Regions from separate parts of the Rhizobium sp. ZK1 genome, predicted to be linked through region 3. Evidence: riboswitches for the same ligand, from Rfam matches in the RefSeq annotation. Region 3 holds a riboswitch; each other region holds the start of a gene.
What was found. A riboswitch is a leader RNA that binds a small molecule or an ion and turns the genes downstream of it on or off. The one in region 3 is predicted to bind cobalamin.

Region 1: it holds a riboswitch for cobalamin, as region 3 does, so the genes downstream of both, bluB (5,6-dimethylbenzimidazole synthase) here and nrdH (glutaredoxin-like protein NrdH) in region 3, are expected to answer to the same signal.
Region 2: it holds a riboswitch for cobalamin, as region 3 does, so the genes downstream of both, cobU (bifunctional adenosylcobinamide kinase/adenosylcobinamide-phosphate guanylyltransferase) here and nrdH (glutaredoxin-like protein NrdH) in region 3, are expected to answer to the same signal.

Annotation. Positions count from the first base shown of each region.
Region 1 covers NZ_CP180586.1:1,819,323-1,829,148, forward strand. The annotation lists gene ACK9YZ_RS09325 (NADP-dependent malic enzyme) at 1-243, shown strand, start outside; gene ACK9YZ_RS09330 (ribonuclease H family protein) at 373-906, opposite strand; gene ACK9YZ_RS09335 (DUF2865 domain-containing protein) at 1,105-2,184, shown strand; gene bluB (5,6-dimethylbenzimidazole synthase) at 2,144-2,878, opposite strand; cobalamin riboswitch at 2,920-3,110, opposite strand; gene ACK9YZ_RS09345 (3-deoxy-7-phosphoheptulonate synthase) at 3,413-4,480, shown strand; gene ACK9YZ_RS09350 (hypothetical protein) at 5,036-5,437, opposite strand; gene ACK9YZ_RS09355 (TolB family protein) at 5,542-6,375, opposite strand; gene ACK9YZ_RS09360 (NAD+ synthase) at 6,403-8,082, opposite strand; gene ACK9YZ_RS09365 (hypothetical protein) at 8,084-8,272, opposite strand; gene ACK9YZ_RS09370 (DUF1003 domain-containing protein) at 8,271-8,807, shown strand; gene ACK9YZ_RS09375 (ArsR/SmtB family transcription factor) at 8,916-9,554, shown strand; gene ACK9YZ_RS09380 (MFS transporter) at 9,551-9,826, shown strand, end outside.
Region 2 covers NZ_CP180586.1:2,498,313-2,508,138, forward strand. The annotation lists gene cobW (cobalamin biosynthesis protein CobW) at 1-1,011, opposite strand, end outside; gene cobU (bifunctional adenosylcobinamide kinase/adenosylcobinamide-phosphate guanylyltransferase) at 1,016-1,525, opposite strand; cobalamin riboswitch at 1,729-2,123, opposite strand; gene ACK9YZ_RS13010 (chloride channel protein) at 2,331-4,121, shown strand; gene ACK9YZ_RS13015 (cobyric acid synthase) at 4,118-5,569, opposite strand; gene ACK9YZ_RS13020 (glycine betaine ABC transporter substrate-binding protein) at 6,227-7,219, shown strand; gene ACK9YZ_RS13025 (hypothetical protein) at 7,253-7,603, shown strand; gene ACK9YZ_RS13030 (entericidin A/B family lipoprotein) at 7,610-7,765, opposite strand; gene ACK9YZ_RS13035 (LysR family transcriptional regulator) at 7,861-8,760, opposite strand; gene ACK9YZ_RS13040 (DUF882 domain-containing protein) at 8,869-9,826, opposite strand, start outside.
Region 3 covers NZ_CP180586.1:3,650,876-3,660,701, reverse strand. The annotation lists gene ACK9YZ_RS18565 (MerR family transcriptional regulator) at 1-323, opposite strand, end outside; gene ACK9YZ_RS18560 (heavy metal translocating P-type ATPase) at 434-2,671, shown strand; partial or broken gene ACK9YZ_RS18555 (hypothetical protein) at 2,716-2,904, shown strand; cobalamin riboswitch at 3,081-3,306, shown strand; gene nrdH (glutaredoxin-like protein NrdH) at 3,567-3,788, shown strand; gene nrdI (class Ib ribonucleoside-diphosphate reductase assembly flavoprotein NrdI) at 3,802-4,215, shown strand; gene nrdE (class 1b ribonucleoside-diphosphate reductase subunit alpha) at 4,194-6,362, shown strand; gene nrdF (class 1b ribonucleoside-diphosphate reductase subunit beta) at 6,379-7,353, shown strand; gene ACK9YZ_RS18530 (adenylate/guanylate cyclase domain-containing protein) at 7,447-8,694, shown strand; gene ACK9YZ_RS18525 (LacI family transcriptional regulator) at 8,691-9,743, opposite strand.

The DNA.
Region 1 (9,826 bases), 1.8 Mb from region 3:
CTGCGCCGCCGCGTCATGCCGCACACCACGCTGAATGACGAAGCCAACCTGCTGATCTTCCCGAACCTCGATGCCGCCAACATCACGCTCGGCGTCGTCAAGTCGATGACGGACGGCCTGCATGTCGGCCCGATCCTGCTCGGCACGGCGATGCCGGCGCATATCCTGGCGCCGTCGGTCACCTCGCGCGGCGTGGTCAATATGGCGGCGCTCGCTGTCGTCGAGGCATCGCAGCCGGCTTAAAGCATGTCGCGCAAAAGTGTGCAGCGGTTTTGCGGTAACGACATGCGTAAAACAAAGACTTAAAGCGTGGCAAGCGAATCTGAAAGATCGCGACACGCTTTAGCCGGTCGCGCGTCAGCATCCGGATAATCAGGCACGCCGTATCGATCGGCGTCCCTGATCTGCCAGCGCATCGGCCCGTTCGTTACCATCGGCGCCGGAATGGCCCTTGCACCAGGCAATGCTTATCAGGGAATTCTCGGATAGCTGGATATCGATGGCTTTCCAGATTTTCGCATCTGATATCGCTCGGTTTCTGGCCTTGCCGGTCGGGTTGCTTTTCTTCCAGCCATTGTTTCTCCAGATCGGACGCCAGCTGTTGCAGCCTTCGACGGCATAGGCGGAATCGGACCAGATGACTGCCGCTACATCAGCTGCTGAGCCGTTGATCCAGATTGCCGCCTCAAGCACGGCCGTCACTTCCATCGCGTTATTGGATGAATCCTTTGCACCGCCAAAGCCGGAGGCGATCTCGATACCATCGCGGTAGGCGACGAAGGCCCATCCCCCATGCCTTGCGCCGGGTTCCAAACAACCGTCCACGAAAACGTGAAGGCCCCGCCGGGTGTCCGGTGTCTCTGCGGACGTTTCGCGTGTGCGGGATTCGTCGGAATTATCTGTCATATCAACTGTCTGGATATCAACGGCTTCCCGCGCGGTTGCAGGAAGCGGGAAAGTGGAAGCATCCGGCTTGCTGGATAAGATCGCAAAAATACGCTAGGAATTACTGCGAGCTTATTAAGGGAAACACGTTAAGACAAAGCGCGGTGGATGGAAGCCGCAACGCACTGATAGATGCTTTTCTCTTTCCGGAACGACGTCGTGAAGCGCCGAAACCTGTATCTCGTTTTCTGTCTGGCATTCGCGGCTCCTGCGGCGGCGCAGACCAATGCGATCTGTGAGGATCTGCGCGGGCGCCTTGCCGACCTGCCGCAAACCTTCGGCAACAGCAGCAGCGAGATGCGCCAATATGCCGGCGCGCTTGCCGAACAGAATCTCGAATTGCGCAAGGTGCGCAGCGATCTGCGCCGGTATGGCTGCACCTCCGGCAGCATGGTCGTCGTTGGCGGCGACAACGCCGGCTTCTGCTCCGAGCTCGAGCATGCTGAAGCCAGGATGGTCGACAATATCAGCTTCCTTCAGCATCGCCGCAACGAGTTGCGCCAGTCCGGCCCCGATGCGGCCCGCGCGGAACTGATGGCCGCGCTCGAAGACAATGACTGCAACAGCGACAGTTTCAGCGGGCCTGCCGAAGGCGACGCCTACGCGCCGGCTCCGAGCATCGAAGAGCAGGCCATGCGCAGCGACACGTTCATCCCGCTCGGCGGCGGCGAGCGCTATGGCCTGCCGCGCGCCGAAATGCTCTCGCCCGTCAGCACCATCTGCGTGCGCACCTGCGATGGCGGCTTCTTCCCGATCAGCAACAATGCCACCTCGGTCGATTTCGACCGTGATGCCGCGACCTGCGCGAAGATGTGCCCCGGCCTCGAGACGGAACTCTTCTATCGCGAGGTTTCCAGCACCGAGACCTCGAACATGATTTCGACGGCAACCGGAGCGCCCTACAGCGCGATGAAGAACGCCTTCGCCTACAAGACCCGTGCACCTGGCGAAAAATCCGCCTGCTCCTGCAATCTGTCTGCCTATTACGAGCAGATGCGAAAGAGCCAGGCCGCCTATGCGCCGGCGCCCGAGCCGAAGGGCTCGATCACCACGATCCGGACGGAAGCGCCGAAGGCGGTCGGCACCCCGCCTGCCTCGCAGCCGCAGGTGGCGGATCGCCCCTATGATCCCTCTGCCAGCAAGGTCCGGCAGGTCGGCCCGCAATTCCTTGCCGGCGATCAGGGCAAGATCGATCTCGCTAATCCGGCGACACCTGGCCCTCAACCTCAACAGCAGTAGTGACCGGCTCACGGTCCGATCGTCCCCAGCCGTCATGGAAGACGAGATCTTCCAGCGGCATGCGCTGCCGCCAGCCTTTGACCGCCAGTTCCGGCTGGTCATAGAGCCGGTCGACGAAGCCGGCGCAGAGCCAGGCCACCACCTCGATATGATCGGGGATGCCGAGGATTTCCTTCAGGTCGCCCTCGCGAAAAATGCTGACCCAGCCGATGCCGACGCCTTCCGCTCGCGCCGCAAGCCACAGGTTTTGGATGGCGCAGACGGTGGAATAGCTGTCCATGCGCGGATTATGCGTGCGCCCCAGCACCACGCTGCCGCTGCGGGTAGGATCACAAGTCACGCAGATTCCGAGCGGCGCCTCGACGATGCCTTCGAGCTTCAGCGAGCGATAGGCCTGCCGCCGCTCGGCGGTAAACATCAGGGCCGCTTCCTCATTCGCCTTCGCGAAGGCATCGCGCACCTGCGCCCTCACCTCGGCACTTTTCACCAGAATGAAATTCCACGGCTGCATGAAACCGACCGAAGGCGCGTGATGGGCCGCCATCAGCAATCGGGTGACGAGATCATCCGGCAGGGGATCGGGCAGGAACTGGCAGCGCACATCGCGCCGCGTCATGATCGCATGATAGACGGCCTCGCGTTCGGCCGCAGAAAAGCTGGATGCCGGGCAAACGGCATCGTCAATGGGTCGCATCGTCAAATCCCCAACAACGCAACCGCCCGCCGTCCGCGCGGGTTGGGTCTATCTTGCCAGGCCGGTCTTCTGACTTGGCGTCATCCACTTGGCCGCAGCCTTCCCGGCCTTGAGGCCAGTGGCGTGGTGAGCGGCAAGCGTCGGCCTTACAGCGTTGGGCACGTTCCGGTCTTGCACCGGATTCCCGATTCTCCCGCTTGTGACGGCGGGCACCTGACGGGCGATCTATGGCGTGGAAACGGCATGGCAGCAAGTCAATTCGGCGAATATGCCTGGAACGGAACTGCATCTCCGCCCCTGCCCGGTAAGGAACTGTCACTTGCAAAATTCCGCGTGACAATTTGTTTCCGCATCGCTACATAGCCAGCATGTCGATCTCGTCCGTCTACGCATCGCGATTTTATTCGTACCGCTGCTTCCAGCGGATGCGGGTCTGTGCGTAACCAAATCTAACGCGACGACAACCCGAACAGCCGCTAGTCTACCTGGCGGCTTTTTTGTTCCGCACGGTATGACCAAACAGGAGAGCATACCGTGACTGACACCATTGATGATCTGCGCATCGTCGAGATCACCCCGCTGACCAAGCCGGCCGATATCATCTCGGAAATCCCGCGGACATCAGCGGTCACCGAGACCGTGACCGGCACACGCGACACGATCCATAATATCCTGACCGGCAAGGACGACCGCCAGCTCGTCGTCATCGGCCCCTGCTCGATCCATGATCCGGCAGCCGCCCGCGAATATGCGTCCCGGCTCGTTGAGCAGCGACGACGCCTGTCCGGCGATCTCGAAATCGTCATGCGCGTCTATTTCGAAAAGCCCCGCACCACCATCGGCTGGAAAGGCCTGATCAACGACCCGCATCTCGACGGCACCTACCGTATCGAGGAAGGCCTGCGCCTTGCGCGCCGCCTGCTGCTCGACATCAACGCCATGGGCCTGCCGGCCGGCTGCGAATTCCTCGATACGATCACGCCGCAATATATCGCCGATCTCGTCAGCTATGGCGCCATCGGCGCGCGCACGACCGAAAGCCAGATCCACCGCCAGCTCGCCTCGGGTCTCTCCTGCCCGATCGGCTTCAAGAACGGCACGGATGGCGGCGCGCGTGTCGCGCTCGACGCGATCATGGCCGCTTCCCAGCCGCACCATTTCCCGGCCGTCACCAAGGACGGACAGGCAGCGATCGCCTCCACCCGCGGCAACGAGGACTGCCACATCATCCTGCGCGGCGGCAAGCGTCCGAACTATGAAGCGGCCGATGTGCAGGCCGTCATCGCCGAGGCAACCAAGCTCGGTGTCGACCCACGCATGCTGATCGATGCCAGCCACGCCAACAGCGGCAAGGATCCGATGAACCAGCCGAAGGTCGTCCACGACGTCACCGGCCAGATCGTCGCCGGCAATCACCACATCAAGGGCATGATGATCGAGAGCAACCTCGTCGCCGGCCGCCAGGATCTCGTCCCCGGCAAGCCGCTCGTCTACGGCCAGTCGATCACCGATGGCTGCATCGGCTGGGATATGTCTGTCGACGTGCTCGAGGACCTGGCGAAGGCCGTCCGTGATCGCCGCAAGGCTGCCGTCGCGGCCTGAGCGAGAGAATGAAGTGCGGCGGGCGAAATCCCGCCGTGCTATCGCCTATAATCCACCGCCCCTCCATCAAAGATGGCGCGGCTGCACAATATCATTCGCCGACCATCTTTTACTTCAGGACGGCAGGTGTGATCTCGAATTGCTCCGATTGAGAAGGCGAGCGACAAGCAAAAATACCATTGCCAGGACATATCCCGCCAGTACGGCTAATGCTTCCAACGCGAGTGGAAGCATTACGATACCGTCGCCGGGACCTTCCATCTCGTCTGGCGCTATCCTCGGCATTCCGACGAGACTGAAGGTCAAAACGGAAGCTAGTACCCACAGAAATGCGAACATATGTGGCATCCACTTTAAACGCTTGAGTGAACGCCCGACAAGATGCGCCAATAGAGGCGCCATGACATTCGAAATAAGAAAAATCGGTAGCGCGATGAGTGGAGGCAATATTGTGGGATAAGCGGGATCATAATGCATAGAGTACCGCCGACGAACGAGTCTGTACTTTTCAGATATCCCACAAACCAAGTCACGCGGCTACCGCCGCTGGCGCTTTCACGAAATGCGCCTGTGCAAGCACTTAGAGGCGACGAGCAAATTATAATTGGTCACTGTGCGGATAGAGCCGAGATATTCGTTCTCGTCGTCAACGACGTCGCTTAAAAACAGGAGAGCAATCTTATCCTGTGACTGGAGTATGAACTCCTCTTCCTGGGTGAGAGGCAGATCATCGAAGAAGTTCATAGCGTTATAATTTCTGAAGTACGTCTCATTGCCGCAAGCATATCTAACATCATTCTGAATATAGAATTTGGCGATGGGTACCGCCATCTGATTCAAAATTTGCGACTCCTGATATTTTCCGAACCATCGCAGATACTCGACCGGAAACGTAACAAACAGCAAAGCACGGCAGCAGATCAAAAAGGCAAACGCCGCGAGCAATACCTTGTGCATAATTGTATGAAGGTCCCTCTGATGAGTGAGCGATGCTAGCTTGAGAAGGGTTGCATAGGACTTGAGGCCACGAGCACTCCATCATCAAACTGCGATGCGCCCTCTCAAGATCTCACCGGAAAATACCGCACATAGGCGAATTCCTCGCCATCCGGCGACCAGTTCGGCACATTGATCGTGCCCTGCCCGCCGAAAAGCTCGAACAGCTCCGTCAGATTGCCGCCATCCATATCCATCATGCGCAGCCGCACGTTCAGATCACGCGGATGGTCGAAGACATCGGGGTCGTAGGAGAGGATCAGCACCTTGTCGTTGTTGGGCGACGGATGGGCGAACCAGTTGCCGTAATTGTCCGATGTGACCTGCTGGAGACCCGTGCCGTCGGGGTGGATGCGCCAGATCTGCATCAGCCCGGTGCGGCTGGAATTGAAATAGATCCACTGCCCGTCCGCCGACCAGTCCGGCCCGTCATTGCGGCCCTCGCCATGCGTCAGCCGCTTCTCCTCGCCGCCATCGACCGAGATCGTGTAGATGTCGAAGACGTCGTTGCGGATGCCGCAATAGGCAAGCTCGCGCCCATCGGGTGACCAGCCATGCCAGTAGGACGGCAGGTTTCTGGTGATCAGACGCGGCTTGCCGCCCTCGATCGGGAGGATGTAGATCGCCGACTTGCCGAACTCGGTCTTGTCGGAAATGACGATCTCCTCGCCATCAGGCGAAATGCCGTGGTCATTGTTGCAATGGACGGCAAAGCCGGTATCGACCTTCTCGACAAGATCGCTGCCGTCGAGCCGCAGCCGGTAGAGCAGCGCGTCGCCATTGATCAGCAGATAGGCGCCGTCGCGCGAGAAATTCGGCGCCTCCACCAGCGCTTCCGTCTGCCAGATGACACGGCTTTCGCCCCGCCGCACATTGTAGATTTCAACTGAGCTGCGCATTCATCCCTCCCAGATTTTTGAAGCGTCTCAGCGATCCCGGAACCGGTTGGTGATCGGGTAGCGCCGGTCGCGGCCAAAATTCTTCTTGGTGATCTTCACGCCCGGCGCCGACTGGCGGCGCTTGTATTCGGCGAGATAGAGCAGATGCTCGATGCGGTGTACCGTTTCGACATCATGGCCGCGCGCCACGATCTCCTCGACACCCATTTCCCGCTCGACCAGGCATTCGAGAATGTCGTCGAGGACAGGATAAGGCGGCAGCGAATCCTGGTCTTTCTGGTCAGGGCGAAGCTCGGCCGAGGGCGCCTTGTCAATGATATTCTGCGGAATGACCACGCCCGAGGGGCCGAGCGCATCCGGCGGCACATTCCCGTTGCGCCAGCGGGCCAACGCATAGACCTGCATCTTGTAGAGGTCCTTGATCGGATTGAAGCCGCCGTTCATGTCGCCATAGAGCGTCGCGTAACCGACCGACATTTCCGACTTGTTGCCGGTCGTGACGACCATCGAGCCGAACTTGTTGGAGATCGCCATCAGGATCGTGCCGCGCGCACGGCTCTGCAGGTTCTCCTCGGTAATGCCGCTGTTCGTGCCCTCGAAGAGGTTCGACAGCGCCGAGGAAAAGCCCGTCACCGGCGCCTCGATCGGCACGATGTCGTAGCGGCAGCCAAGCGCCTTCGCGCAATCGGCCGCGTCCTTCAGCGAGTCCTCGGAGGTATAATAGTACGGCAGCATGACTGTGCGTACCCGCTCTTCGCCGAGCGCATCGACGGCGATTGCCGCGCAGATCGCCGAATCGATGCCGCCCGAGAGCCCGAGCACGACATTCCTGAAGCCGTTCTTGTTAACATAGTCGCGGAAGCCGAGCAGGCAGGCGCGGTAATCGGCCTCTTCGCTTTCCGGAATGCGCGCCATCGGCCCTTCGGCGCAGCGCCAGCCATTTTCGGTGCGTTTCCAGGTAGTCACCGCAAGCGCCGTTTCGAACTGGCTGAGCTGGAAGGCGAGCGACTTGTCGGCATTGAAGGCAAAGCTTGCGCCGTCGAAGACGAGCTCGTCCTGACCGCCGAGTTGGGCAGCGTAGACCATGGGAAGGCCGGTTTCGATGACCTGCTTCAGCACCACCTGATGGCGGATATCGACCTTGCCGCGGTAATAGGGCGAGCCGTTCGGCACGAGCAGGATTTCCGCCCCGCTTTCAGCCAGCGTCTCGCAGACGCCGAGATCGCCCCAGATATCCTCGCAGATCGGAATGCCGATGCGCACGCCGCGGAAATTCACCGGTCCGGGCATGGCGCCCTGATCGAAGACGCGCTTCTCGTCGAATTCGCCGTAATTCGGCAGGTCGATCTTGTCTCTGATGGCAATGACCTTGCCGCCGTCGAGCACGGCGATGGAATTATAGCGCCCCGTCTCGTCCTGGCGCGGAAAACCGATGACGATACCCGGCCCGCCATCTGCGGTATCGGCCGCAAGGCTTTCCACCGCCCTCCAGCAAGCCTGGATGAAGGCCGGCTTCAGCACCAGGTCTTCCGGCGGATAACCGGAGATGAAAAGCTCGGTCATCATGAGGATATGCGCGCCCTGCCGCGCCGCATCGGCGCGCGCCTCGCGCACCTTGGCAAGGTTTCCGGCGACATCGCCCACCGTGGGGTTCAGCTGGGCGATGGCGATGTTGAACGTATGGGAGAGAGCGTTTTCCTGTGTCATGTCATTCATTTAATCCGCCCCTGCGTGCACCGCAATAAGCCGCTTCAAAAGCCGTAGCTATCTGCGGCAAAAAATTGATGAAGGGCAGCCCCATCCTCTGTTTGCCTTGCGCGACGCCGATACGCATTGCAATTTGCGGCGACGGCGGAATACTGCGCGCCAATTCGATCCATTCCCGGGACAATGCCATGTCTAACTTTCCAAATTTCGTCCACCTGCATTTCGGCAAACCGGCCGAGGAGCTGGGTGCCATCGAAAAGCGCGTGCTGGCCAAGGCACATGAGCGCAAGATCATCTCCACCGACGTCAACGCTGCCTTTTCCGCCGAAGCCTCTTTCGGCGAGCGGCTGGCCGACGGCATCGCCCGCGTGGGCGGCTCCTGGTCCTTCATCCTGGCCTTTCTCGCCTTCCTCCTCTTCTGGACGGTCATCAACACGGTCATCCTGCTGACGCGCGCTTTCGATCCCTACCCCTTCATCTTCCTGAACCTCATCCTCTCCATGCTCGCCGCCATCCAGGCGCCGATCATCATGATGTCGCAGAACCGCCAGGCCGAGCGCGACCGTTTCGAAGCCGCCAAGGATTATGAGGTGAACCTGAAGGCCGAGCTGGAGGTTCTGTCGCTGCATCAGAAGATCGATATGCGGGTGCTGACGGAACTGACAGCGTTGCGCGAGGACGTCTCCCGGCTGAACGCCCTCCTTTCAGAGCGAGGTCAAGCTTGAGTCTGTTAAAACAGGAATCTTTAGGCATCTGAAATAGCGGCCCAATTCTGGTTCTTATATTTACAAACAAATCTTTGCAAAGATGTGTTTGTAAATTAAGCTGCCGCCATGAAAACACCTGCCCCTACATCGACGTCAGCAACATTCCGCAACGTCAGCCGCGTCGTCCCCGATGTCACCGCCCTCAAGGCGCTCGCCCATCCGGTGCGCCTGCGCATGCTCGGCATGCTCCGGATCGACGGCCCGGCCACGGCGACGCAGCTTGCGGCACGCCTCGGCCTCAACAGCGGCGCGACGAGCTATCATCTCCGCCAACTCGCCCAGTACGGTTTCATCGAGGATGCGCCGGGACCATCCCGCCGCGATCGCTGGTGGCGCGCGAGCCATGAGGTCACCTCGGTTCCGGCGGCCGAGAGTGGTGGCGCGGCTTTCGACATGGATGTCGCCTTCACGCAAGCGATCCTTTCCCTGCAGGTTGACCAGATGCAGAAGGCGGTCGAGGAATATGCCGAGCTGCCGCTCGAATGGCGCAAGGCCAGCACCGCAAGCGACATCATCATTCCGCTGACATCGGGACAGGCCGAAGCGCTGACGAAACGCCTGAACGATATCGTCATGGAGGCGATGAGCGAGGCCCCGCCTCTTGGCGAGCCCCTGCCGCCTGATGTCGTGCCCTTTATGGTCATGCTGCACGCCTTCCCCTATCCGGGCCGCGTGCCGCACGGCGACGAAGAGAGCGAGCCATGAGCCGCAGTCCTTTCATCGCGCTCGCCATTGCCGAGACGCTCTCCATCTCAGGCACGCGGCTGTCGGGCGTCGCCATTCCCTGGCTGGTGCTGAGCACGACCGGCAGCCCGGTGCTGACCGGCCTCGTCGCCATGATGGAGATGCTGCCCTATGTCGTCGCCAAGGCGCTCGGCGGCCCCCTCATCGACCGCATCGGCCCCAAACGCATCGCGGTCATCTGCGACAGCGCCTCGGTGATAACAGTCGGCCTCGTGCCGGTCCTGCATCTCCTC
Region 2 (9,826 bases), 1.2 Mb from region 3:
CTGATCCATCTCGTGCAGGCCGATGACAACGAGACGCGTGCTGCGCGTTTCACCCGATGCCCAGGCGCGGTCGAAATACTGGTCGATACGGACACCCACGGCCTGCAGCTGCAGGCGCATCGGCTTGCCGGAGACGTCGATGAAGCCCTTGAGGCGCAGCACGTCATGCTCGGCAATGATGCCCTTCAGCTTCTCGACGAAACCGGCCGTGTCCGAGATCGCACCAAGCTCGACGACGAAACTGTCGAATTCGTCGTGATCGTGGGGCTCACCGTCCTCATGCTCCAGCTCGTGATGGGACTTGCGGTTGACGACGTCGTCTTCCGTTCCGATGCCGAGGCCGAGCAGCACGCTTGCCGGCACGTCGCCATTCCTGGCCTCGATCATCACAGGCTTGCGGGCAATGCGCGAGGCGACTTCGCTCTTCACGCGACCGAGCCCGTCGCTGTCGATCAGGTCGGTCTTGTTCAGTACGATCAGGTCGGCGCAGGTCAGTTGATCCTCGAACAGCTCCTCGATCGGGCTTTCATGGTCGAGCGATTCATCCTCGACGCGGCGCGCATCGACGGCATCGTGGTCATCGGCAAAACGACCAGCGGCGACAGCGGCACTATCGACCACGGTGATGACGCCATCGACGGTGACTTCGCTACGAATATCCGGCCAGTTGAAGGCGGCCACCAGCGGCTGCGGCAAAGCGAGGCCCGAGGTTTCGATGACGATATGGTCCGGACGCTGATCGCGCTCCAGAAGCCTCGTCATGGTCGGAATGAAATCGTCGGCGACCGTGCAGCAGATGCAGCCATTGGTGAGCTCGATAATATCGTCTTCGGTGCAATTCTCCGCCCCGCAGCCCTTCAGCACATCGCCATCGACGCCGAGATCACCGAACTCGTTGATGATGAGCGCGATCTTCTTGCCGCCGGCATTGGTGAGCAGGTTGCGGATCATGGTCGTCTTGCCGGCGCCGAGGAAGCCGGTGATGACGGTCGCGGGAATTTTCTGCTGCATGGAACTAACCCTTCATTTTCAGCGGCAATCCTGCCGCGATAAAATAGACGTCGTCGGCCTCTGCCGCGATCATCTGGTGCAGCCGGCCGGCATGGTCGCGAAACTCGCGCGCCATGCGGTTTTCGGGCACGATGCCGAGGCCGACTTCATTGGAAACGATGACGAGCCGCGCCTTTGCGTCAGGGAGAAAGGCGGCGAGCGCTGCGGACTGCGCAGCGATATCGCGCCCGTCCATCATAAGATTGGTGAGCCAGAGCGTCAGGCAGTCGACCAGGATCGCCCTGCCCTCGCCATCGATGGCCGCAAGGCGCTCCGTAAGATCGAGCGGCTCCTCGTGCGTGGTCCAGGAGGGACCGCGATCGGCCTTGTGCCGGTCGATACGCGCCTGCATCTCCCCGTCCCACGCCCGGCCGGTGGCGATGTAGTGGCGGTCGAGGCCGCTGGCTGTCACGAGATTTTCGGCGAAGCGGGATTTGCCGGAGCGCGCGCCGCCGAGGATGAAGGTGGCGGTCATGCGCAAACGCTCCTGTGAGAGAGGATGCGGCTTGTTCTAAGTGTACTTTCCTTGGCAACAGAGGCGGGTGCCACAGACTCGACGCAAGAGGCCGAAAGCACCGCACCGACGCCTGCCAATCGCACCGCCAAAGGCAGCACCGAACCATATTCTTCAGCCAAAACAACCTCCGTGCTGGCAGCGGGCAAAACACCCAGTTGGGCACTATGCCCGGCACGGATGGCAGGTCTCCTGGCTCGCAGTTGTCGGCCGCGATAGGGGCAACCGTTTCCGGTCGCCCCTGATCGTGCCAGCGGATCTGCCTCGCCTTCCCGGCTGCATCTCGTGAAAAGGCGGACGATTCGTAGAAAGAGAGGCGTCCTGCCCCGGCTGATCACGGTGCATTTCCAGTGGCTTTTCCGGCGCCTGTTCCACCTTGCCCGCCCACAGGATGCGGGCCGTCGGCGCGGCAGTCGAAATGCCGGACGGAAGACCCTGACTGCTCTACAGTCGCGGGGTCGGCTGTGATGAAGGCCCCCGGTTTGGGTCCGCCTCGTCACATTCCCTTTTCATCCGGAAGGCGTCAGGCCGATCCGGAACCATCCATTATGTGGTTTCATGGTTAGGCGCGCGCAACCCCCATGTCAATTGCCCCGCACTGTGCCAGAGAGGTTCATCTCTACTTACACTACCAAGATTATCGTGTTTATTCAAAATCTTATGTCATAGAAACTTTACTGCCCGGCCGGTATTTAGCCGCAATTGGCAGGCATGCGGTGCCGCCTGCCACCCTTGACCGCCGCTCCTGTCGCCTAGTTCTCCTATGATGCTCTCCCGAATGGATATCCGCCGCTTCCGGCCCTTCACAACCATATTCGATTTGGGACGCCTGCGCGCCCTCGCCAGACAAAGTGAAATAGGCCTGGTCTTTGCCGGCGCGCTGGTCGGCATCGCTGCGGGGCTGGCGGTCAGCGCCATGAGTTTCGTGTCCGAGGCAATGCACCGGTTGATCTTCGGCATCGAAACCGAAACCCGGCTCAGCGCTTCGCAGATCGACAACCAGTTCCTGCTGATGACGGCGCCTTTCGCCGGCGGTATCCTACTCGGCTTGTTGTTCTTCATCCTCGCCAAGTGGCGCAAGAAGCCGATGGTCGACCCGATCGAGGCCAATGCGCTGCATGGCGGTCGCCTGTCTTTGACAGACAGCATTCTCGTCGCCGTCCAGAACATCATCTCCAACGGCTTCGGCGCCTCGGTCGGTCTGGAAGCCGGCTATACGCAGCTTGCAGCCGGCATCGCCTCGAAATTCGGCCTGAAACTGCAACTGCGCCGCGCCGATCTGCGCGTGCTTGTCGGCTGCGGCGCTGCCGGCGCCATCGCGGCCGCCTTCAATGCGCCGCTGACCGGCGCGTTCTACGCCTTCGAGCTCATCATCGGCACATACGCCATCGTCTCGCTGACACCGGTCGTCGTTGCAGCCCTGGTCGCCACACTGGTTGCACGCCTGCTTGCCGGTAGCGATTTCATCATCGATGTCGGCAGTTTCGGCGCTGTCCAGCCGGCCGATTACGTGCCGGCGATCGCACTCGGCGCCTTCTGCGCCGGCATCGGCATCCTGCTCATGCAGGGCGTTGCCTTCGTCGAGGAACTGGCGAGAAAGAGCTCCGTCCCGCTGCCCTTTCGCCCGGCGCTCGGCGGCATCGTCGTCGGCCTGCTGGCGCTGGTCTCGCCGCAGATTCTGGCCGCCGGACATGGCGCACTGCATCTGAACCTCGCCAACGAAGTAACGATCCCCGCCCTTATCAGCCTGTTTTTGCTGAAATCGGTCGCTTCGGCTGTCTCGATCGGCTCCGGCTTCAGGGGCGGCCTGTTCTTCGCTTCACTCTTCATGGGCGCGCTGCTCGGCAAGCTCTTTGCCTATTCCGCCCCCTATTTTGCCGATGCGACGCTGACCCCCGTCATCTATGCCGTGGTCGGCATGAGTTCGCTTGCCGTCGCCGTCATCGGCGGGCCGCTGACCATGACCTTCCTCGCACTGGAGATTACCGGCGACTTTCCGATCACCGCCCTCGTGCTCGCCGCCGTCATCACTTCCTCGCTCGTGGTTCGCACCACCTTCGGCTACTCCTTCGCCACATGGCGTTTCCACCTGCGCGGCGAGAGCATCCGCAGCGCCCATGATGTCGGCTGGATCCGCAACCTGACCGTCGACAAGCTGATGCGCGCCGATGTGAAGACGGCTAAAAACAGCATGACGCTCGGCGACTTCAAGACGGCCTACCCGATCGGCTCGACTCAGCGCGTCATCCTTGTTGACGATCAGGACAAATATGCAGGTCTGGTGCTCGTCCCGGAAATCTACGCAAATCCCACCAGCGCGCAGGACGAAGCCCAGAATCTCGCCGATTTCATCCGCTATAAAAACGATTTCCTGCAGCCGCAGATGAACGCCAAGCAGGCAGCCGCGATCTTCGACAAGACCGAAAGCGAAGCACTCGCCGTCGTCAACAACATGATCGAGCGCAAGGTGATCGGCCAGCTCAGCGAAAGCCACACACTACGCCGCTACAGCGAAGAACTCGACCGCCGCCGCCGCGAAGTTTCAGGCGAGATTTAGAGTAGGCCGGCAAGAAAGCGGTCATCGAGAGTGCGCTCAAGCTCCGCGGCAACGTCGTCCAGCGCCTGATCGACGCTTTGGCGATAGTTCGCCCGCTCTCCTGAAAGCCCGAAGCTTTCGAGAAGCCTGCCCCGATAGGCATCCGAACCGAACAGGCCGTGCAGATAGGTGCCCATGACATGCCCGTCGGCGGAAACCGCCCCATCCGGCAGGCCATCGACAACCGCCACCGGGCGCGCGCAATCGGCCCCTTGCGTGATGCCGAGGTGGATCTGATAGCCCGATAGCGGCACCTCATACTGACAGGAGCGCGCGCTGCTGTTGCGCACGGTCTTCTCCGGCGCCATCTCGGTATCAACATCGAGCAGGCCAAGCCCTTCAATGTCAGTCACCGCCCCTTCAATGCCCAGTGGATCATGCACCCTGCGGCCGAGCATCTGGTAGCCGCCGCAGATGCCGATCACCCGGCCACCCCGCCTGACATGAGCGGCAAGGTCACGGTCCCATCCCCGTGCCCTGAGATCGCTGAGGTCCGATATGGTCGATTTCGAGCCAGGCAGGATGATGAGTCCCGCATCATCAGGCAGCCGTTCGCCTGAGCGTACAAAGACGAGCTCGACATCAGGCTCGGCCCGCAGCGGATCGAGATCGTCGAAATTGGCAATGCGCGGCAGCACCGGCACGGCAATCTTCAGCGCCCCTCGCGCGCCCTTGGCCAGCCGCTCCAGCACGACGGAATCTTCCGCCGGCAGCCGCCCCGCCGCCTGAAGCCAGGGCACGACGCCGAAACAAGGCCAGCCGGTGAACTGGCCGATCGATGTGATACCGTCGTCGAACAGGCTCACATCCCCACGGAACTTGTTGATGATATAGCCCGAAATCATGCTGCGATCCTCTTCGGCAAGGATCGCATGGGTGCCGACGAGCGAGGCGATGACCCCACCGCGGTCGATATCGCCCACGAGAACGACAGGCACATTTGCCCGTGTCGCAAAGCCCATATTGGCGATATCACCGGCCCTGAGATTGATTTCCGCCGGCGAACCCGCCCCCTCGACAACGACGAGATCGGCATCTTCCGACACCTTGGCGAAACTCTCCAGCACGGAAGAGATGAGCTGCGGCTTCAGCCGCTGATAGTCGCGCCCCTTTGCCTGCCCGAACACCCTGCCCTGCACGATGATCTGGCTGCCGTTTTCGGACTGTGGCTTCAGCAGCACCGGGTTCATATGCACTGATGATGGCGTACGGGCCGCAAGCGCCTGCAGCCACTGCGCCCGGCCGATCTCGCCGCCGTCGTCGGAAACCGCCGCATTATTCGACATATTCTGCGGCTTGAACGGCCGCACCGTCAGCCCGCGATTGGCCGCCAGCCGGCAAAGCCCGGCCACCAGCACCGTCTTGCCGACATCCGAGCCGGTTCCCTGCAGCATGATGGCTCTGGTCATTAGGGTCTATCCGTGAAGCGTTTCCGCAGGCCTACAATGAGCGTTGCGGGCGGGTCAACAGGGACCCAGAAATGCGAAAACCGCGATCAGGCCATCAGCCCAACGCGGTTTGCCATAAAACGCTGACGCCTTCACCATTACGCGATGAAGCTCGCTTTCTCCGGGACGCTCTACCTGATCCGGAGAAGCAGCGCGGTTGTCCCCCGCCGCGTCACAACTGATAACGGCACATTCTTACCGGATGGTTATTGAAAGCGCGCCTTGACGCGAATTTCGACCTTTTTTTGCACTTTTTCTAATTTTTCTCATCTGAGACCGCATTCAGCTCTTTCAGCAGGGGGCACATTTGCCTCCAGCGCGCGCAAGATCGCACCCTCCGTGCGCCGGCATAAATTCTTCGGATTCAATTATTTAGTGATTGATGCAAGACAGAAAAGAGAGTTGATTTCTTGCCGCAAATCCGTAAGCTTGCTCATCATCAGCCATCGATAGAAATGGCCAGCGACGAGCCGCCGGAAAACCAGACGAACGGCGCCGCAGACAGGAAGCCCGGCGAGCATATTCCGGGCGTTTGGCACCTGAAGCGGCGGAGAGATTTGTCGGCTAATTGCCCCGGTGCATGCACGTTCGATCACATAAAATTTCGGGGAATATATAATGAAGACATTTTTCACGTCGTTCATCCTTGCCGTCTGTCTGTATGCGGGAATTGCGCAAGCCGCCGGATGCGGCAAAGTCTCGATTGCCGAGATGAGGTGGGGCTCCGCCGGCATTGCCGCGAGCTTCGACAAATTCATCCTCGAGAAAGGCTACGGCTGCTCCGTCTCGATTGTTGACGGTGACACGCTGCCGACCTTCGCCTCCATGGATGCCAAGGGCACGCCCGATATCGCCTCGGAATTCTGGACGAAGGCCGTCCAGCCGCAGCTCGATACCGCCATCAAGGAGGGTCGGTTGGTGAAGGGCGCCGAAATCCTCGCCGACGGAGCGATCGAAGGCTGGTACATCCCCAAATTCATCGCCGATGCAAACCCGGATATCGGCTCCGTACAGGATGCGCTGAAGCACCCGGAACTCTTTCCCGATATCGACGCCCCCTCGCACGCCGCCATCTACAATTGCCCGGAATCCTGGGCCTGCAAGATCTCGACAAGCAATCTCTTCAAGGCGCTCGATGCCGACAAGCGCGGCTTTGCGCTGGTCGACAGCCGGACCCCTGAAGATTTCGATGATTCGATCGCCCGCGCCTTCGACAACAAGGTCGGCTGGCTCGGCTATTACTGGTCGCCGACATCGGTCATCGGCAAGTATGACATGAAGCTTCTGGATTTCGGCATGCCGCACGATCAGGCCGAATGGGACGCCTGCACCTCGGTTCGCGGCTGCGCCAATCCCAAGGTGAACGCCTATCCAGTGTCGCAGGCCTTCACGCTGATGACCCGGTCCTTTGCCGACCGCGCCGGCCCCGTCATGACCTATCTGAAGGCGCGCAGCTGGGATAACGAGACCATCAGCCAGGTCCTCGCCTGGCAGGATGAAAACGGCGAGAACAACGAAAATGCAGCCCTCTATTTCCTTGAGAATTATGAGGAGCTCTGGAGTCGTTGGGTTCCGACCGATGTAGCCGAGAAGGTCAAGGCCAGTCTATAAACCTTTCCGACAACAAGGACTGGACGATTCGTTATGACTGGCACGGTGCCCTTCCCCGATCGCGATACCGTCGCGGAAAAACTCGCGGCGCTCTCGGAAACCGACAAATCCTATCTGTCGCTGCTGATGGAAAATCCGGCGCAGGATGACAATCTGCTTGCGGGCCTCTATCGGCACCTTGATCTCGCCTCCGCCTCGCGCCTTCTCAATTCGCTGAAGCTTGAAACCCTCGGCAAATGGATCGGCGGAGCAGCGCCCGACCGGCTGCAGATCAGGCTCATGGAAGCGGCGCGCTCCAGCCAGCACCCGGCCTATGCCGCATTCCGGACCGGGCTGACCCGATCCGGCGGGCTGGAAAAAGCCTATCCGGCTTCAAAAATCTGAACTTGTTTATCTCTTCGCTGCGCGATCGACACTGCGGCCGGCATCCTGCGTGGCATTGACAGCATTTGCCGTATCCCTGCCCACGCCGCGGATCGTGTTGGCGCAGGAAGAAAGCGCAAGAAGGATCATCAAGGCGGAAGCGATTTTACCCGTGGTCGTCATGTGCGAAATCCTTTTATGAAATCAACCCCGAACGGCTGATGCCGTCCGGGCGGGATAACGCGTTCGTGAGCGAAAAGTTCACCGGCTAACCGAATTCAGGCAGCAGCCGCTTTCGACCTCTCGGCGAAGGATGCACGGATACTGTCCGCGACAGTCTCGATCGGCCCCGTCATCTGCGATGCCGTCAAAAGCTGGATATCGAAAGAGCCCAGTTCCGGCAGCCCTTCCTGTATGCCGAGGATCGCCATGTCATCGCTGACATAGGAGAGCGGCAGCGGCGCGATGGCGAGATCGGAGACCACGGCGGCGCGCTGCGCCATCGTGTGGGCGCTGAGATAGGCGACGCGATAAGGCCGCTTGTTGCGCTCAAGCTGGGCGATCGCTTCCTGCCGCCAGATGCAGCCGTCTTCCCAGATCGAGATCGGCAGCGGATCGCGCCGATGAGCCGAACCGCACTTCGCGCCTGCCCAGACGAGCCGTTCGCGATAAACGACTTCGCCATTGGTCGGGAAAGGCCGCGTGGCGCAGTTGATGAGCGCGAGATCGAGGCGCTGCTCCTCCATCCGCTTTTTCAAGCCGATGCTCATATCGATCGTCACATCGACCATGATGCCCGGATAGCTCTGCGCAAAGCTTTTGAGGACCTGCGGCAGCAGCCGCTCGCCGATATCCTCGGGCGCGCCGAGCCTTACAACGCCGCTGAGCTCGGGCATGATGAAGCGCGATACCGCCTCGTTGGAGAGCGCCAGGATGTTGCGTGCATAGGACAGGAGCATTTCGCCATGTTGCGTGAGCGTCACCGAGCGCGCATCGCGGCGAAACAGCATCACGCCCAGCTGCTCTTCGAGCTTCTTGATCTGCATGGAAACGGCCGACGGCGTGCGGAACACGGTTTCGGCCGCAGTCGAAAAATTACCGGTCTCTGCAATGGCGACGAAGGTGCGCAGCACGTCATTGTCGAGCAGAGGAATGGGACGGCGAAACGGGATGGTCATCGTCACATCTTTCAATTTTTCTGAATGACGAAGGTTATCATTCCATTTGATTGAAAGTCAATCTGCCCTCTATTTTTGTGGGGCGATCCCTATCGAGCCTATTTGAGTTCAGCCCTCAGTGCCGAAACGGCTGGTCTTGAAGCTTGTTCCAGCCGCACCTGAGGCAACCGTCCGGCCCTCGCCGACACCCTTCGGATAGGTGTTGCCGATCATAGCAGGCGCCGTGAGTTCAACTGTCGTTTCCGGCGACCGCACCGCCCAGGCAATCAGCGCTCGCGCGGACATCTCGCCGACGCCGCCCGAGACATGCTCCGACGCGGAGACCGGCAACACCGCGATCTGCTCAGCCGTCGGTGCGGGATGAGTCTGCCGGTCGGCGATACCTGAGGTATTGGCGGGCTTGCGACCAACGACGAAGCGCGTGAAATCGGCCGGAGCCGGTTGGACGGATGCCAGCACCGGCGCGACCATGGGCACAGGTGCGGGTATCTCGCTTTCCACGGCCTCGATTTCAACAGGCCGCAGCGCCGGCAGCGGAACGGTCAGTGAGGCAAGATCGGCAAAGGCCCGGTCGGCAACCGCCTTGTCCTCGGGCTTGGCAAGCTGCGGCGCCAGCCCGATCTCGGCCCGCTTCTGCGGCGTCGGCAGCATGGCGGTGACAAGGCTTCCGGTCACGATGGGATCAGGTGCCCTCATAGGTGCTGCCGCGCGTGCCGTCAGGAGGGTCGGTGCCGCTGTCTTTGGCGTTACAGGAGCATCGTCATCCTCATCCTCGCCTGACACAATCTCGATCGGTGCGGAGCGGATACCCTTCTTGCGCTCGGCAAGCGCCACCTGATAGCCCGGCAGCGGCCGACCGTCCGCCGGCAGGTGGATCGTGCGTCCGTCGGGGAACAGCCGCGCCAGCTCCTGCCGCGACATGCGCGGCCATGCGCGCACATTGCCGACATCGAGATGCACGAAGGGCGAACCCGATGTCGGGTAATAGCCGACGCCGCCCACCTGCATCTGCATGGCAAGCGCACGCAGCGTCGCAAGCTTGACGCCCGGAATATAGAAATCCATC
Region 3 (9,826 bases):
AGTTCCGCCTTCAGCGCATTCAGACTGCGGATACGTTGCTCGACCTCGATGAGACGTGCCTTGGCGATGGCATCGGCGGAGGCGCAGGGCTGGTGTGGGTCATCCTGCAGGTGCAGCAGCGTGCGGATCGCTTCGATCTCGAAGCCGAGTTCGCGAGCGTGGCGGATGAAGGCGAGGCGATTGAGGTCAGCGGGCTCGTAGGAACGCTGGTTGCCCTCGCTGCGGCTGGGTTCGGAAAGCAGGCCGATGCTCTCATAATAGCGGATCGTCGGCACTTTGACGCCGCTGTGACGCGCGGCTTCACCGATGGTGATCTTTTTCATGATTTTCCTCTTGCACCTCTAGTCGCTAGAGGATGTAGGAAGGACGCTGCCTACAAGCAAGGATTTAGATCGTGAGCGAAGCAGCACAGGCACGGTACAGGGTCGGCGGTATGGATTGCGCCGCCTGCGCAACGAAGATCGATACGGCCATCAGGCGTATGGACGGGGTCGAGGATGTCACGGTTTCGGTGACGGCCGGCACGATGACGGTGCGCCACAATGGCAGCAGCGATCTCAAGGCGATAGAGAGGAAGGTGACCGGCCTCGGCTATTCCGTCGCTCCGCTCACGGGCAAGGCGCCCGCTCAGGAACAGAAGGGCGGCCACGATCACGCGCATCATGATCACGATCATGGGCACGACCATGACCATGAGCACCACGATCATGGCGGGCATGAACATCATGACCACGATCATTCCGGTCACGCCCATTCGCATGGTGTGGAGGAAGTCCAGGGGCTGCACGGTCATGATCATCGACCGATGACCGGCCCCTGGTGGCAGAGCAAGAAGGGCCGGCTGACGATCTTCTCCGGCCTGGCGCTCGTTATCGCCTATGTGATCGGCCATCTGGTGCCGGCGATCGCTTCCTATGCCTTCATTGCCGCCATGCTGGTCGGGCTGGTTCCGATCGCGCGGCGCGCCGTCATGGCCGCGCTTGCCGGCATTCCCTTTTCGATCGAAATGCTGATGACAATCGCCGCCGTCGGTGCCGTCATCATCAATGCCGGCGAAGAAGCGGCGACGGTCGTCTTCCTGTTCCTTGTCGGTGAGCTGTTGGAAGGCGTTGCCGCCGGAAAGGCGCGCGCCAGCATCCAGTCGCTGACGACGCTGGTGCCGAAGAATGCGTTGCTCGAAACGGGCGGTGAGGTGAAGGAAGTGCCGGCGGAAACGCTTACCGTCGGCTCAGTCATTCTCGTACGGCCGGGCGATCGGATTTCCGCCGACGGTACGATCCTGTCTGGTGAGAGCGCCATCGACGAAGCGCCGGTGACCGGCGAAAGCACGCCGGTGCGCAAGGGAACCGGCGAGACCGTCTTCGCTGGCACGGTGAATGGCGATGCCGCAGTGCGCATTCGTGTGACGGCCGCTGCCGAGGACAATACGATTGCCCGCGTCGTCAAGCTGGTGGAGGAGGCGCAGGAATCCAAGGCGCCGACGGAGCGCTTCATCGACCGCTTTTCGCGCTATTACACGCCGGGTGTTGTCGTCGTGGCGGTTCTGGTGGCGATCCTGCCGCCGCTGCTGACGGGCGCGGCTTGGGGCGAATGGATCTACAAGGGCCTTGCGATCCTGCTGATCGGTTGCCCTTGCGCGCTCGTCATTTCCACGCCGGCTGCGATTGCCGCTTCTCTTTCGGCGGGTGCGCGCCGCGGGTTGCTGATGAAGGGCGGCGCAGTTCTGGAATCGCTTGGCAAGGTGACGGCCGTTGCCTTCGACAAGACGGGTACGCTGACCGTTGGCAAGCCGCAGGTGACCGATATCATTGCCTTTGGACGCTCTGAGACGCAGGTGCTGTCACGCGCCGCGGTCCTGGAGCAAGCTTCCAGCCATCCGTTGGCGCTGGCGATCCTAAACCGGGCGAAAGCCGATGGTGTACCCATGCCGCCGGCTTTCGAACTTGAGGCGCTGCCGGGCAAGGGTGTGACGGGCAAGGTGGGCGGCGAAACGCTCGATCTCCTGTCGCCGCCGGCTGCGCGTGAGCGTAGAGCGCTGAATGCGGAGCAGGATCAGCAGGTTACCATCCTGAATGGCGCGGGCAAAAGTGTTTCGGTGCTGCTGATCGATGGCGTCGCTGCCGGCCTGATCGCCATGCGCGACGAGCCACGCGAGGACGCAAAGAGCGGCCTTGCGACGCTGAAGGCGGCCGGTGTGCGGGCCATCATGCTGACCGGTGATAACAAGCGCACGGCAGCCGCCGTTGCCGGTGATCTCGGCATCGACTGGCGCGGCGAGCTGCTGCCGCAGGACAAGCAGCGCATCGTCGGCGAATTGAAGAAGGAAGGGCTTTTCGTCGCCAAGGTCGGTGACGGCATCAACGATGCGCCGGCGCTTGCTGCTGCCGATGTCGGCATCGCCATGGGCGGCGGCACCGACGTGGCGCTGGAAACGGCGGATGCGGCGGTGCTGCATGGACGTGTCGGCGACGTGGCGCGCATGATCGACCTTTCGAAGCGGACGATGCGCAATATCATGCAGAACATCACCATCGCGCTCGGGCTGAAGGCAGTGTTTCTCGTCACCACTATAGCCGGCATTACCGGCCTGTGGCCGGCGATCCTGGCGGATACGGGCGCGACCGTGCTGGTGACGATGAATGCGCTTCGCCTTCTTCGGATGAAGACATAAAGATTTCTCTATATCATCCTGCGATTGGATGCGGCAGTGCATGCTTGCCGCATCGTGGTTCCACGACCGAACTTCTGATGTTGGCGCGCGAGCGCCTGACGAATGGGCAGCTTTGGATCAACGCCGATTGCGGTCTGAAGACGCGTAAATGGGAGGAGGTTCGCCCAGCGCTCGTCAACATGGTGGCGGCTGCTCGATTGTTGCGCGGTGCCGCAGCAACGACCCGCGCATGAGCGCCTAGTCGATTCCTGGGAGAGCCGGCTATATGCCGGCTTTCACCTTTGAGGCCTCCTCCACAGCCTGTTTTCTTTACCATTCGTTAACCACGTTTTTCACAGGAATGCAGCGATTTCAAACATTCCGTAACGCGATGCACAAACCATCCGTTGACGCAAACCGGGATTCGCGTACTATATCTAGTGTTCAAGGTTCCTTCGATTCGTGAGGGTCGGGGGCTAAGACGGGAATACGGTGCGTTTCGCCATGACGGCGCGACAAAGCCGGAGCTGCCCCCGCAACTGTAAGCGGCGAGCAACTGTCCGATTTCAGGTCACTGAGGCATGAGGCTTTGGGAAGGCTGGGGCAGGGGCTTCGACCCGTAAGCCAGGAGACCTGCCTTGAATAAAACGTCCACGGGCGGGGTGTCCGGAAAGTCGCGTGCATGAAAGCGGAATCCATCCGTGCTGTTACGCTGCCCCGAACGTCCGCATGAGCACTTCGGGGTTGAAGTTATGTCGAGAACGTCAAGGCCGCCGCCCGCGCAAATCCTGCAAGGGATAATTTCAGGCGTTTAAGCGCCGACTCTGCAAGATCATCGTCAAGCGTTACCCCGGACGCCGCAAGGCGCCCGTGCCCTGTACTGCGTCCGAAATTCATTGACATCACGAGGAACATGATGAGCGTTACCGTTTACAGCAAGCCTGCCTGCGTTCAGTGCATCGCCACCTATCGCGCCCTCGACCGTCTGGGCGTCGACTATCAGATCATCGATATTTCCGAGGATGCCGACGCGCTCGATCGCGTTCGCGGCATGGGCTACATGCAGGTTCCGGTCGTCGTTGCCGGCGAGAACCACTGGGCGGGCTTCCGTCCCGACATGATCAGCGCGCTCTCCTAATTGGAGAAGAGCGATGGGCCTGATCGTCTACTATTCCAGCCGGTCCGAGAATACCCATCGTTTCGTCGAGAAGCTGGGACTGCGCGCGGCGCGCATTCCCCTCAGTGCTGAAGACATCCACATTCGCGAACCCTACGTGCTGATCTCGCCCACCTATTGCGGGGATGGCGGCCCAGGGATCGTAAAGGGAGCCGTGCCCAAGCAGGTAATCCGCTTCCTCAACGATGCGGAAAACCGCTCCAATATCCGCGGCGTGATTGCAGCGGGCAACAGCAATTTCGGCGAGACCTACGGGCTTGCCGGCGACGTGATCTCGCAGAAGTGCCGGGTTCCCTACCTCTACAGGTTCGAGCTTCTGGGAACTGCCGAGGATGTCGCCAATGTCAAAGACGGGATGGGACGATTTTGGACACAGGAACGAACCTGACGCGGGATGCGGGTGTAAAACCGCTAAAGGCCGTGGAAGCGCTGGACTATCACGCGCTGAACGCGATGCTGAACCTCTATGACGATGAGGGCAGGATCCAGCTCGACAAGGACCGCTTGGCGGCCAAGCAGTATTTCCTGCAGCATGTGAACCAGAACACGGTGTTCTTCCATAATCTCAGGGAGAAGCTCGATTATCTGGTGACCGAAGGCTATTACGAGCAGGACGTACTCGATCAGTATTCCTTCAATTTCGTCCGCGATCTGTTCGACGAAGCCTATGCCAAGAGGTTCCGGTTCCCGACCTTCCTCGGCGCCTTCAAATATTACACCAGCTACACGCTAAAGACCTTCGACGGTAAACGCTATCTGGAACGCTATGAAGATCGCATCTGCATGGTGGCGCTGGCGCTTGCCAGAGGCAATGAACAGCTGGCACGCGATCTGATGGAAGAGATCATTACCGGCCGTTTCCAGCCGGCAACGCCGACCTTCCTCAATGCCGGCAAGAAGCAGCGCGGCGAACTCGTCTCCTGCTTCCTGCTGCGTGTCGAAGACAATATGGAATCGATTGGTCGCTCCATCAATTCGGCGCTGCAGCTTTCCAAGCGCGGTGGTGGCGTGGCGCTGTCCTTGACGAACATCCGTGAGGCCGGTGCGCCGATCAAGCAGATCGAAAACCAGTCTTCCGGCATCATCCCCGTCATGAAGCTGCTCGAGGACTCGTTCTCCTATGCCAATCAGCTCGGCGCGCGACAGGGTGCGGGCGCGGTTTATCTCAACGCGCATCACCCCGATATCATGCGCTTTCTCGATACCAAGCGCGAAAATGCCGATGAGAAAATCCGCATCAAGACGCTGTCACTCGGCGTCGTCGTGCCTGATATCACTTTCGAACTCGCCAAGAACAATGAGGACATGTATCTCTTCTCGCCCTATGACGTGGAGCGGGTCTATGGCGTGCCCTTCACCGAGATCTCGGTGACGGAAAAGTATCGCGAGATGGTGGCGGATGCCCGTATCACCAAGAAGAAGATCAAGGCGCGCGAATTCTTCCAGGTGATCGCCGAAATCCAGTTTGAGAGCGGCTATCCCTACATCATGTTCGAAGACACGGTGAACCGGGCAAACCCGATTGCCGGGCGTATCAGCATGAGCAACCTCTGCTCGGAAATCCTGCAGGTGAGCGAGGCCAGCGAATTCAACGACGACCTTTCCTACAAGACGATGGGCAAGGATATCTCCTGCAATCTTGGCTCACTGAACATCGCGATGGCGATGGATTCGTCCGATTTCGGCAAGACGATCGAGATCTCGATCCGCGCGCTGACGGCCGTTTCCGATATGAGCCATATCTCCTCGGTTCCGTCGATCGAGAAGGGCAATGACGACAGCCATGCGATCGGCTTGGGACAGATGAACCTGCATGGATACCTCGCCCGCGAGCACATCCATTACGGTTCGGAAGAGGGCGTCGATTTTACCAATATCTATTTCTACACGGTGACCTATCACGCACTGCGCGCCTCCAACCGTCTGGCGCTCGAACGTGGTGCGAGCTTCAAGGGTTTCGAGAATTCGAAATATGCCTCGGGCGACTATTTCGACAAATATACCAGGCAGGAATGGAAGCCGGCGACCGAGAAGGTGCGGGCGCTATTCGACGATGCCGGCATCCATATTCCGACGCAGGAAGACTGGCTGGAATTGAAGAAGGCGGTCATGGTCTCCGGCCTCTATAACCAGAATCTGCAGGCGGTACCGCCGACAGGCTCGATCTCCTATATCAACCACTCGACCTCCTCGATCCATCCGATCGTTTCGAAGATCGAGATCCGCAAGGAAGGCAAGATCGGCCGCGTCTATTATCCGGCGCCGTTCATGACCGACGACAATCTCGATTATTACCAGGATGCCTACGAGATCGGGCCGGACAAGATCATCGACACCTATGCGGCGGCGACCCAGCATGTCGACCAAGGCCTCTCGCTGACGCTGTTCTTCCGCGATACGGCAACGACGCGCGACATCAACCGCGCCCAGATCTATGCCTGGAAGAAGGGTATCAAGACGATCTATTACATCCGCCTTCGCCAGATGGCGCTGTCCGGCACTGAGGTGCAGGGCTGCGTTTCCTGCACGCTCTAACCGACCGGAGACAATGATGAACATGCAATTCAAGCCGGTCAGCCGCGTGCGCGCCATCAACTGGAACCGTATCGAGGACGACAAGGATCTTGAAGTCTGGAACCGCCTGACCGGCAATTTCTGGCTGCCCGAGAAAGTGCCGCTGTCGAACGACATTCCCTCCTGGGCGACGCTGACGGCGGTCGAGCAGCAGTTGACGATCCGTGTTTTCACCGGGCTGACGTTGCTCGATACGATCCAGAACGGTGTCGGCTCCGTCAAACTGATGGCGGATGCGGCAACGCCGCATGAGGAGGCGGTGCTCTCCAACATCTCCTTCATGGAGGCGGTGCATGCGCGCTCCTATTCCTCGATCTTCTCGACGCTTTGCCTGACGCCCGATGTCGACGATGCCTATCGCTGGTCGGAGGAGAACGAGTTCCTGCAGCGCAAAGCGGCGCTGATCATGGAGCACTATGCTTCCGGCGATCCCCTGAAGAAGAAGGTCGCGAGCGTCTTCCTCGAAAGCTTCCTCTTCTATTCCGGCTTCTATCTGCCGATGTACTGGTCGAGCCGGGCCAAGCTCACCAACACCGCCGACATGATCCGCCTCATTATCAGAGACGAGGCCGTGCATGGCTATTATATCGGTTACAAGTTCCAGCGCGGACTTGAAAAGCTCTCCGAAGAGCGCCGCCAAGAGATCAAGGATTTCGCCTTCGACCTGCTGCTCGAACTTTACGACAACGAAGCGAAATATACCGAAGCGCTCTATGACGGAGTTGGCCTCACCGAGGACGTCAAGAAGTTCCTGCATTACAACGCCAACAAGGCGTTGATGAACCTCGGGTACGAAGCGCTGTTTCCGGCCGAAGCCTGCAAGGTTAATCCGGCAATCCTGTCGGCGCTTTCGCCGAATGCCGATGAGAACCATGACTTCTTTTCGGGCTCCGGCTCGTCCTATGTCATCGGCAAGGCGGTGGCGACCGAGGACGAAGACTGGGATTTCTGACGTTTATCTTTGCGAAGCCTCTTATCATTCGGCCCGCTATCGCCCACATTCAGCGCGATATATTCGTTGAATGTGGCGTAGCGGGAGTTTTTCATGAGGCCCTCTTTCGAAGCGACTGATCCGGCAAGCGAAGCTGCCGAAGGCGTCTGGCCAATCCGCAGGCGCCGAATTCTCGACTGGCTGATCAACGAGACCCGCAGCGAGCGTTTCATCGACAATATCCTGGTGGAGATGTGCAACCGGCTGCTGGCAGCCGGCGTACCGGTGACCCGGTCCAGCCTGCATTTCCGTACCAACCATCCGCAATGGATCGGCGCCCGCATCCTATGGGTGGAAGGCATGGGAGAGGCAAAGATCAACACCTTTGCCTACGGGGTGGAAACCACGCCGCAATTCCTCAACAGCCCGGTCAACGAGATCCACAGCGGCGCCAACGAGGTGCGGAAGAACCTTGAGGATCTATGGGAGGGCGACGACTATCCCTTCTACCAGGAATTGCGAGACGACGGCTATACGGAATATGTTGCCTGGCCGATCGATCATACGTTCGACAAGCGCCACGTCGTTACATTCTCCACCAATAGGCCAGGCGGTTTTACCGGCGAACACGTGGATTTCCTGCGCGATCTGCTGCCGGCTCTCACTCTCGTCAGCGAGATCAGGCTGAAGAACATCATGGCGCGCACGTTGCTGCAGACCTATGTCGGGCCGCATGCGAGCGAACAGATTCTCTCCGGCGTCATCACCCGCGGCAGCGGCACGACCGTCGGCGCGGCAATCATGATCTGCGACCTGCGCGATTTCACGGCGATCTCCGATCTCTGGCCGCGCGATGACGTCATTCAGCTGCTCAATGACTATTTCGATGCCATGTCCGATCCGATCGAGCGGCACGGCGGCGAAATCCTGAAATTCATGGGCGATGGACTGCTTGCCATCTTCCCGCTGTCGAAGCCTTCGGCCTGCGAGGATCTCTTGACGGCGATCCGTGAAGGGCAGGAGGCGATGGCGAAAGTGAATGAGCAACATCAGCGCCTGGGGCGTGATCCCTTACGCTATGGTGTCGGCGTCCACGTCGGCGACGTGATGTACGGCAATATCGGTTCGAGCCGGCGGTTGGATTTCACGGTCATCGGCCCGGCAGTCAACGTCGCTTCGCGGCTTGAAACCTTGACCAAGGAGGTTAAGCGGCCGGTACTGCTGTCTCGCGCTTTCGTTGAGATGGCGACCTGCACGGAAGAGATGGACAATCTCGGCACTTTTCCCCTGCGCGGGCTTGGCGAGCCGGTCGAAGTCTTCGCTTTCCGCGAAAAGCCGACAGCCGGTCGTGACGCTGCTTAGGCTACCGGAAAATTGATCTGCGGTGGCAGGAGCAGGCTCTGGCTCTCCGCTGCCGGATTGCCGATCCGCTGAAGAAGCATCTGGCCGAGATGTTCGCCCGCCTCGACCAGGTCCTCATAGATAGTCTCGATTTTCGGCTGCAGATGCGTCAGGAGATGCGACGTCTCCTTGGCGACGATATCGTAGTCATCAGCGAGAACGCGTCCCGCATCATTCATGGCCGTAACAAGAGCCAGCGCCGAAACCTCGCCGGGACAGACGAAGCCATCGGGAACATCGGGTGCTGCGGCGCGGGCGCGAAAGAAATCCCTGATCTCGTTGGCCGGTGAATCGAGCGTGACCGCTTCCGATATCTCATAGGCGACGCCGGCCTCGCGCACGGCGGTCATGAAACCATGCAGAATGTGCTGGCTGAAGGTCAGCCGCTTCGGCGGCATGACGACCGTGACCCGCTTCCTGCCCTTGGCGATCAGGCGCCGGGTGGCTTCGTAGGCGAAGGCGTAATTGTCGTAATCGACATAAGCGTGCGGTGTCGAAAACTCCGTGCGCCCGTGAGACACGAAGGGGAAGCCCACTTCCTGCAGCATCCGCACCCTCGCATCGAAGGGTTCTGTCCGCGTGAAGATCAGGCCGTCGGCGAAATTGTTGCGGACGATATATTCCGCCGCTTCGAGATCGGTCGTCGACAGGAAGTTCGGGGCGACGACGAGGTGATAGGATGTCTCTTTCAACGCCTTGGCGATGCCGTACATGATCGCGGTGCCGAAGCCGACCACTTCCTGATGCGGATCGAGAAGGATGCTGATGACGTTGGTGCGGCCCGTCTTGAGGCGCTGGGCAGCCCGGTCCGGCAAGTAGCCGATCTCGCGGGCAATGCGATGGACGCGCTCACGCGTTTCAACCGATATTTGCGGCGCGTCGCTGAGTGCGCGCGAAACCGTCGTCACTGCAAGACCGGTCAATGTCGCGATGGTACGCAAGGTCGGCTTGCCGCGCTTTTGCGCACCATCCGGATTTTCACCACGTTGCAGTTGGGACGATTCGGTCACTGGAGACATTCCATGCTGGATCGCGGCTACAATAACACGATGAAACCGGCACGCAATCAATCAATGCAAACGATTTAAATTTT